4 regions of the Blautia sp. LMAG:89 genome follow, and region 3 is predicted to be linked to each of the others. Evidence: riboswitches for the same ligand, from Rfam matches in the RefSeq annotation. Region 3 holds a riboswitch; each other region holds the start of a gene.
The links. A riboswitch is a leader RNA that binds a small molecule or an ion and turns the genes downstream of it on or off. The one in region 3 is predicted to bind cobalamin.
Positions count from the first base shown of each region.

Region 1: linked by a shared signal. The riboswitch ahead of CCC70_RS05410 (cysteine-rich small domain-containing protein) and the one ahead of CCC70_RS00350 (ABC transporter permease) in region 3 are both predicted to bind cobalamin.
Region 2: linked by a shared signal. The riboswitch ahead of nikB (nickel ABC transporter permease) and the one ahead of CCC70_RS00350 (ABC transporter permease) in region 3 are both predicted to bind cobalamin.
Region 4: linked by a shared signal. The riboswitch ahead of CCC70_RS05475 (sirohydrochlorin cobaltochelatase) and the one ahead of CCC70_RS00350 (ABC transporter permease) in region 3 are both predicted to bind cobalamin.

Region 1 is NZ_NANC01000004.1:291,805-294,011, forward strand. It holds gene CCC70_RS05405 (phosphatase) at 220-936, shown strand; gene CCC70_RS05410 (cysteine-rich small domain-containing protein) at 1,043-1,330, opposite strand; cobalamin riboswitch at 1,598-1,767, opposite strand; gene CCC70_RS05415 (C40 family peptidase) at 1,999-2,207, opposite strand, start outside.
Region 2 is NZ_NANC01000012.1:210,836-213,042, forward strand. It holds gene nikB (nickel ABC transporter permease) at 1-902, opposite strand, end outside; cobalamin riboswitch at 1,086-1,274, opposite strand; gene CCC70_RS14190 (M14 family metallopeptidase) at 1,560-2,207, opposite strand, start outside.
Region 3 is NZ_NANC01000003.1:15,263-17,469, reverse strand. It holds gene nikC (nickel transporter permease) at 1-310, opposite strand, end outside; gene CCC70_RS00350 (ABC transporter permease) at 326-1,255, opposite strand; cobalamin riboswitch at 1,392-1,565, opposite strand; gene CCC70_RS00345 (MATE family efflux transporter) at 1,713-2,207, opposite strand, start outside.
Region 4 is NZ_NANC01000004.1:308,504-310,710, reverse strand. It holds gene CCC70_RS05480 (NAD(P)/FAD-dependent oxidoreductase) at 1-494, shown strand, start outside; cobalamin riboswitch at 814-988, shown strand; gene CCC70_RS05475 (sirohydrochlorin cobaltochelatase) at 1,151-2,207, shown strand, end outside.

The sequences.
Region 1 (2,207 bases), on a different contig from region 3:
TGTGTTTCTAGCTGTTTTTGTGGTTTTTATCGGTTGCGCCCTGTTGATTTTATTTGTTTTTTGTATTTTTATGTTTTTCTCTATTGACTTTGTTTTTCTGCTCTGCCATACTTGGATTTATATAGGAATTCCTTTGTTTTTCAGAAAAAATTTATGCAAAGCGGACATTCGTATTCCGCTCTGTCACATGTTCTCAAACAGTAAAAGAGGTGTATTTTTATGTATCTTTCTGATATGCATACCCACTCCATCGCCAGTGGTCACGGCACGGAATGTACCATCACCAACATGGCACGCGCAGCTGCCGAGAAAGGTCTCCGGCTTCTCGGGATCACTGATCACGGTCCCGGCACTCTGGCAGCCGGAACTTCCTCCTATTTCCGCAGCCTTACCTATTCTCCCAAAAAACATTTCGGTGTAGAATTACTCTACGGAATTGAACTGAATATCCTTGACCGCAGCGGAACGGTAGATTTAGATCAAGAATTATTATGCAAACTTGATTACGCCATTGCCAGCATGCATGCCTGGAATTACCGTTGCGGTACCAGAGCCGAAAACACAGAAGCTTTTATCAATGTAATGAAAAACCCCTGTGTAAAGATCCTCGGACATAGTGATAACACTCATTACCCGGTTAATTATGATGCGCTTGCAAGGGCTGCCAGGGAAACCGGCACGATCTTTGAGATCAACGAAGCTTCTCTTGCACCTTATGGCTATCGTGGCGACACAAGAGAAAACTGTTTCGAGATCCTTCGATGCTGCCGCAAATATGATCTGCCGCTGCTTCTTTCCAGTGACAGCCATGGCCCGGAGCATATCGGAGATTTTACCTGTGCTGCTGAGTTTGTTCATCAGGCCATGTTTCCGGAACAGCTGATCCTCAACAACCAGATTCCCAGACTCAAGGTTTTTCTCCAAACCAGAGAATGATCTTCTGTATCTTTTCCGACAGATAACAGATATTGTCCCCTAAAACAAAACAGGCCAGTTCAAACACAGGAATATACATTTTCCTGTATCTGAACTGGCCTGTTTTTTATTTTTCCCGCTGCTTTCGTACAATTTCCGCAAGCTCGCTATATTTACCTGTAACATATCCAAAATTTTCTTTTCTGTGAGGAAGCTTGCATTCGGTGCAGTCTTTGATCCCGCTTTCCGTAAAGCGGAAATTACCACCACATTTATCTCCCAGTGCATATAAAGGACAATAGCAGAACAGACAATTGAAGTTCTCCGGATCTGCTCCTTTATGGCACGGAAAATATTCACAGTTTTTGTGGCTGAAGTAAGAGTATTCTTTGCCTTCCCAGTATGGTTTCTCCATGGCTCTTTTCTCCTCTCCTGACATAACCACACATAACTTTTTCCTATAAAAAAGAGGTAGCGATGCCACCCCGGGGTAGAAATATAATCCGTTCATGAGTGCGCGGAGGGAACGAATGTATCCGGAGTAGTATCGCCTGCCATTTAATCATGTATAATTCATATGAACAGGCGCATTCCATAAAAAAATGCCTACTCTCGTAAAAAAGTAGACAACGTCCCAGGGGTGCGGAGTCCCTGAAATGGTTGTTACACTTTACACGGAAGTTTAACCTCGCCATAACAAGCAGGTTTCCTGGCTCCGGGATCATGACTCCTCTCTCCTTCTCATACATACGTACAATGGACTATGAGATTCGCTCCTCCGTTACAGTGACCGGATCGCTCAGGTTTCACACCTGATTCCCTTTTCTGTGGACTTCTGATAATCAATATATAACTGTCAGCTATCCTCAGCACTTGCTATGTTCAATATGGAATTATACTGACATTATAATAACATCCTGTTAATTATATGTCAATACTGTTTTCAATATTTATACATTTTTGAGCATATTTTGTTGCTGTTCACTCCGTTCCATGGGTTTTCAATATTTTTTCCGACGTCAAAAACAGCCCGACAAACTGCTGTCGGGCTGCTGTATTTTTATTTTCTGTTGTACGTTCTTATTATACAAGACGTCTTACAGATACAATTGTTCTGTATGTAGCATCATTGCTGATCTTGATCCCGTCCTGAGAGTTCGATGCATGAACGATCTGGCCATTACCCATGTAAATAGCCACGTGTCCGCCATAGCAGATCAGATCTCCCGGCTGTGCATCTGCGTAGGATACTTCTGTACCTGCATTCTGCTGCTCATAGGAGGTTCTCGGAA
Region 2 (2,207 bases), on a different contig from region 3:
TAGGACAGATCCACAAGCAGGTTGATGCACATGTACAGGATCGCGATCCAGAGTACATAGCCCTGTACAAGAGGATAGTCACGACAGGAAATCGCCTTTACTGCCATATTTCCCATTCCAGGCCAGTTGTAAATGATCTCTACAACTGCAGTACCTCCCAGAAGACTTCCAAGGGAAAGCCCCAGCAGCGTTACCAGCGGAAGCATAACATTAGGAAGAACGTGTTTCCAGAGAATGACGCTTTCCTTAATTCCACGCATTCTTGCACCTGTGACATAATCCTGGTGAAGTTCCTCCAGTACTGCACTTCTTACCTGTCTGGTATATTTTGCAGACATAGCAAGTGCAAGAGTCAGCGCCGGGAGGATCATGGATTTAAAATCCGTACTGCCCCCGGCAACATTGATCCAGCGAAGCTGAACACCAAAGATGCTGAGAAGGATCAGGCCCAGCCAGAAGCTTGGAACAGATACTCCCACAAAGGTAATTCCTCTCACAAAATAATCCGGGAATTTGTTCTGATATACAGCGGCCAAGATTCCAAGCGGTATGGAAATAATGACCATCATCAGAAGTGCCAGCAACGACATCCTCAGCGTCGGCCAGAAACAGGATACCAGTTTATCTGTTACCGGCATTTTGAAAGAATAGGACTGTCCCATATCTCCTGTAACAACACCCTTCAGCCAGGAACCATACTGCACGAGAAATGGCTGATCAAGGCCAAGCTCATGTCTTGTCTGTTCCAGAAGCTCTGGTGTAGGAAGATTACCACACTCTGTCAGCATGATCTCCGCAGGATCACCAGGTGACAGGTAGGTCAGTCCAAATGTGAAAAAGCTGATTCCAAATAATACAATGATGATTTGGAGAAATCTTTTTCCTACTTGTTTCTTTGTCACGTTTTACTCCTTTCCTCATTTGATGCGATTTTAACATTGCCGTTTTAATTGAGTTAGATAAAAGAAACTATTGGATTCTTAATATGCAGAACATGCATGGAATTTTAGAAATTTGCACGAAAAAAGCCCGTGACGAAATACGGGCACACAAAATAAATATGCTTCCTATCTTCCGTAAGAATCATTTTAAAACAATTGCAAGCAGGTCTCCTGACTTAGGATCCTTACCCTCAAACACCTTCCCGGTCTATTTCTCACGCACTCGACCAGTGGTACTTTGTCTGAGGATTCCCCCTTACAGTGACGGGATCGTACCGGATTTACACCGGTTTCCCTATTAATCCTCTCAGAACTTACAACGGCTGATGTGAAAATCAGCAAATGCTGTTAAATTACTGCAACATTATATGATAAAACTATAGTTTATGTCTATGGAAAAATGTTATATTTTTAGAAAACTCATAAATTTTGTTAAAGATGCTTGAATTGTATATATCCCCCATGGGGGATATGACAATTGGATTTATCTGATCTGCTAAAAAAAACACGGATTTTACCTCGCTGTTTTTACAAATAGAATAGCAAATGGTAAAACCCGGTTTTCTTACTGTTTCAATATGATTTCAGACAGAAGCGTTCTGAAAAGGTTGTTTACTATCAGGTCAGAGTCTCCGTGATCGCTGCATATGCGATCATTGGTCCGTCTTCAATAATGTTCAGACTGGCTGTTTGATAAAGTACGACTCCGTTTTCAGTTGCAATAGATGTGTAAAGTAAATTTCCATAGTAATCTCTCAGTTCACCTAATTCTTCTCCCTTAAAGAAGTACTCTCCAGGCTTCTTGGATGGATACCAGCATCCTGTATACGGCGCATATTCATAGACTACATTTTCAAGAAGCATCTGACGGTAATGCTTCAGACCATGACACGCCTTTCCCTGGAGATGAAAAACAAGGTGACGGACGTCTCTTTTATCCTGTTCTACTTCCTCCCAGGTCCAGTAGCTGTGTCCGCCTCTTTCGATAAGAATACTTGGAATTCCAAGAGAAGAAGCATAATTGTAGGCGCCACCTGTGGCAGTTGTGGAACGGACTACATATTTTACGCCGATATGCCGTGCCATATGTAATGACTTCTCTGCTGTCTTTTCATCTACAACCCCTACATAATAAACATAGGGATGAAGCTGTTCGAACCCATCTCCACTATGTAGGTCGATATAATAATCTGCTATAGAAAAAAGTTTCGTCACTATAGTATAGGCAATACGATCTGCAGCTGTTCCCTCAGGATCTCCGGGAAA
Region 3 (2,207 bases):
ATACGGTGATCAGAAGCACCGTAAAGCTATAGCTCAGTGAATACCGGCTGCCCCAGAGAAGTCTTGATAAAATACATCGTCCCAGCTGATCAGTACCTAAAGGATATGCCGCCGACGGATTCTTTAATTTTATCGAAACATCCACAAGCAGTGGATCATGTGGCGCCAGTACAGGTGCAAAAATAGCTGCCAGTGCAAAAATTATGACCACCATCAATCCTATTTTTGTTTTTGGTGACCGGAATACCTGTTTCCAGTACAGATTCTGGATCATGCTTTTTTCTGTTTTCTGCTTTCTTCTGCTTCCCATTCTATGATCTCTCCTTTACTTTAACTGGATTCGCCGGTCAATCGCAGAATAGGCGATATCCACAAGAAAATTTAATACTACAATGCCAACAGCCAGAATAAAGATAAAACATTGCAGCACCGGAGTGTCTTTTGAGATCACGGATTTCAATGCCAGATTTCCGATTCCCTGAATTGAAAAAATACTTTCTATCACAGCTGAACCACAGAAAAAACCGATCACAATTGATACCAGACGTGTCAGCACAGGAATCAGAATATTTTTCAGACCATGACGCAAAATTACATTTACAGATGACAATCCCTTGGCTCTGCTGGCACGTATGTAATCCTGCTTCAGCACCTGTATCATATTGGTACGGATCAATCTCGTCATAATTCCAAAAAAACTGATATCCATGGCAAATGCCGCAAGAATCGGGATGCCTCCGGCATCTCCTCCGATCACGGAAATCACTTTTAGCTTTACTCCAAATATATAGAGCAGCATCAGACCGATCCAGAAAGACGGCATAGATACACTGAGGGACGACAAAATGCGAATGACTTTATCCAGAACTCTGTTTTCATAAATTGCCGACAAAATTCCGAGAGGGACTGATACGATCATCAACAATAAAAACGAAGTAACTGCCAGTTTAAATGTCTGTGGAAAATATCTTTTTAATTCCTCAAAAGCCGGTTTTCTGGTAGAATATGATTTTCCAAAATCGCCATGAAGTGCCTGATCCAGCCATTTCCCGTATTGTACCAGCACCGGCTGATCCAGTCCTTCCTCATGCCGTACTTCTTCTACCTGCTCCGGTGACGGATGCTCATATTTTTTCTCCGCCAGCACTCTGGCAGCATCACCTGCCGATATAAAACTCAGCATAAAAATAATAAATGTAACCGCCAGCACTACCGGAATCATAAATATAAAACGCTTTGCAATTACTTTTCCCATCTTCATCTCTCCTCATTTTTCATCTGTTTATTCGGTTAAAATAAAAAAAGCTGATATGATCCAGCATCATATCAGCACAAAAAACAAACCTCTACCTCAAGCAGAGCTTATTCCTTCTGTATCCCATCCGAATCAGAATTCTTCTGTCAAAAAGGCAAGTCTCCTGACTCCAGTTCTTCCTACTTACCATCTTCCCGGATCTCTCCAGTGATATTTTGGTTTTCGTCCCTGTCACAGTAGCGGTGGCTGTTCTGGCATTTCACCAGATTCCTTATTAAGTACTTTGTACACCCTTCTGACTATTCAATTTTCATAGTTGCAATGAATAAGTATTATAATATCATACTTTTCTTTTTATATAAATAGTTTTTTGTCAAATATAAAATACCTGAACATTTCATAGTGAAACCCGGATATTTTCTGCCTGTATTATTATAGATCCCTTAAGTAAATAACATTATGTATGAACGGTGACTTCTTTATATTTCCGTATAATGATCATATAACTTACGAATAATAAAACAGCTGCACTGCTCCATGCACAGATCTCTGCATAGTATATTCCATCTTCACCGATCAGTTTTGGCAGCAGCAGCGCAACACTGACACGCATTATAAATTCTGCAATGCCGCTGGCAAGCGGAATCAAAGTATTACCCAGGCCCTGGATAGCGGAACGATACACATACAGCAGATACAGCACCCACAAAAAGACAGCCATGATAAACAAATACTTATATGCTATATCCAATACCTGTCGGGTCTGATCCGGTTCACCGGATACAAACAGGGACAGTACATTACGTCCAAACAGTACCATCATGCCGGAAATGAAAGCCGAAGTGAGCACTGCCATATAAGTGCCGCTGCGCACGCCTTTTCGAATCCTCTGGTATTTTTTTGCACCAAGATTCTGGCCCACATAGGTTGTAATAGCATATCCATATGAAAC
Region 4 (2,207 bases), on a different contig from region 3:
ATACAAACTTTGCCCTTCTGGTATCCAAGCATTTCTCAGAGCCGTTCCATGACAGCAACGGATACGGTGAGAGCATTGCAAGACTTTCCAATATGCTTGGCGGTGGTGTTATGGTACAGCGGTTTGGAGATCTGATTCGCGGAAGACGAAGCACAAAAGCCCGTATTGAGGAAAGTTTCGTAACACCTACACTTTCTGCGACACCGGGAGATTTAAGCCTTGTTATGCCGAAACGTATCCTGGATGGCATCATCGAGATGATCTATGCCCTGGACAAGATCGCACCGGGAACAGCGGATGACGATACTTTGCTTTACGGCGTGGAGGTTAAATTCTACAACATGGAGGTTGAGATCGACGAAAATCTGGAAACCTGCCACAAGGGTCTCTTTGTTATCGGAGACTGCAGCGGTGTGACACACTCTCTTTCCCATGCATCTGCCAGCGGAATCTACGTAGCCAGATACCTGGAGCAGGAGTATTTTAACAGATAAACTGCAAAGCAGTTTATCTGTTATGAGCAAGTAGCAAAGCGGATTGCGAATATCCAGTGTAAGACAGTCCTTTTCTGATATCAGAGTGATGACAGAAAGGGGCTGTTTTTTATGCAGGATGTGCATGAATATTGGAGAAAATATTCTGATAATAACTGACAGATACAGGGAGAAAACCGGTTACTGTTCACTGGTAATATTTCGCGAGGTGTTTTTTGTGAGCGAAGATCACAGAAAACCGTGAATCGTCTGACATCAATCTTGACAAATATGTGAGTTTGTGGTAAAAGTTAGATAACCAGATAAAAGAAAATATGTGCAAATGTTATAATGATAAGGTTGCATCCAGTCGGATGTGCAAAAGAGAATCCGGTGAGAATCCGGAACGATACCGTCACTGTGAAAGGGGAGCTGCTTTTATAACCACTGGGAGACCGGGAAGGGAAAGCAGCGTGGAACCAAGTCAGGAGAACTGCCTTATTGTGAGATCCAGGGATTCGCGGTTTACGAATCGGTATTCTCCATAACAATACAGAACTTCTTTTTATGTATTTGTATTGCGCAGAGAATCATGTGTGAGCAGGCGGCCGCAGAGAGCTGCTGTTTTTTTGTACATATCAGTATTCTGGAAATACATGAAAAGAGGACAATAAGAAATGAAAAGAAAAACAATGTTAGCTCTGATGCTCGCAGTTTCCATGACATGCTCTATGGGGGCAGCTACAACAGCAATGGCAGCAGAGGATTCTGCTACAGAAGAGAACGCTGAGGCAGCTGATACCACAGAGGCTTCTGATGCAGATCAGGAAGCAGCAGATAATGTAGCAGCTCTGATCGACAAGATCTATGTACAGGAAAGAAACGACACAACAGATGAGGACTGCAAGGCAGCCAAAGAAGCATGGGATGCTCTGACAGATGCTCAGAAAGAGCTGGTAGAGGGTGAGAATGCAGATCCGGATTATTTCGGACGTGACACAGGAGATGCTTCCAAGGACGATCCGCGTAACCAGGATGAGATCGGTGAGAATGAACTTCTTGTTGTAAGCTTTGGTACTTCCTTCAATGACAGCCGTGCAGAGGATGTCAAGGGAATCGAGGATGCTCTTGCAGAAGCTTATCCGGACTGGTCTGTAAGAAGAGCATTTACAGCACAGATCATCATCAACCATGTAGAGGCAAGAGATGATGAAGTGATCGATAACATGCAGCAGGCTCTTGACCGTGCAGTAGAGAATGGTGTTAAGAATCTGGTTGTACAGCCTACCCATCTGATGCATGGTGCTGAGTACGATGAGATGACAGAAGCGATCAATGGCTATAAAGATAAATTCGAGTCTGTAGCTATCGCAGAGCCAATGCTCGGTGAGGTTGGAGACGATGCAACTGTGATCAATGATGACAAGAAAGCCGTTGCTCAGGCGATCACAGATACGGCTTGCAAAGAGGCCGGATTTGACAGCATGGATGCAGCAGCTGAGGCTGGCACAGCATTCGTATTCATGGGACATGGAACATCCCATACAGCTAATATTACATACGATCAGATGCAGACACAGATGGAAAATCTTGGATTGAAGAACGCATTCATCGGTACTGTAGAAGGTAAGCCGGAAGATACAGCCTGCGACAAGGTTATCGAGAAAGTAAAAGAAGCAGGATACAAGAACGTTGTTCTTCGTCCGCTGATGGTTGTTGCCGGAGACCATGCAA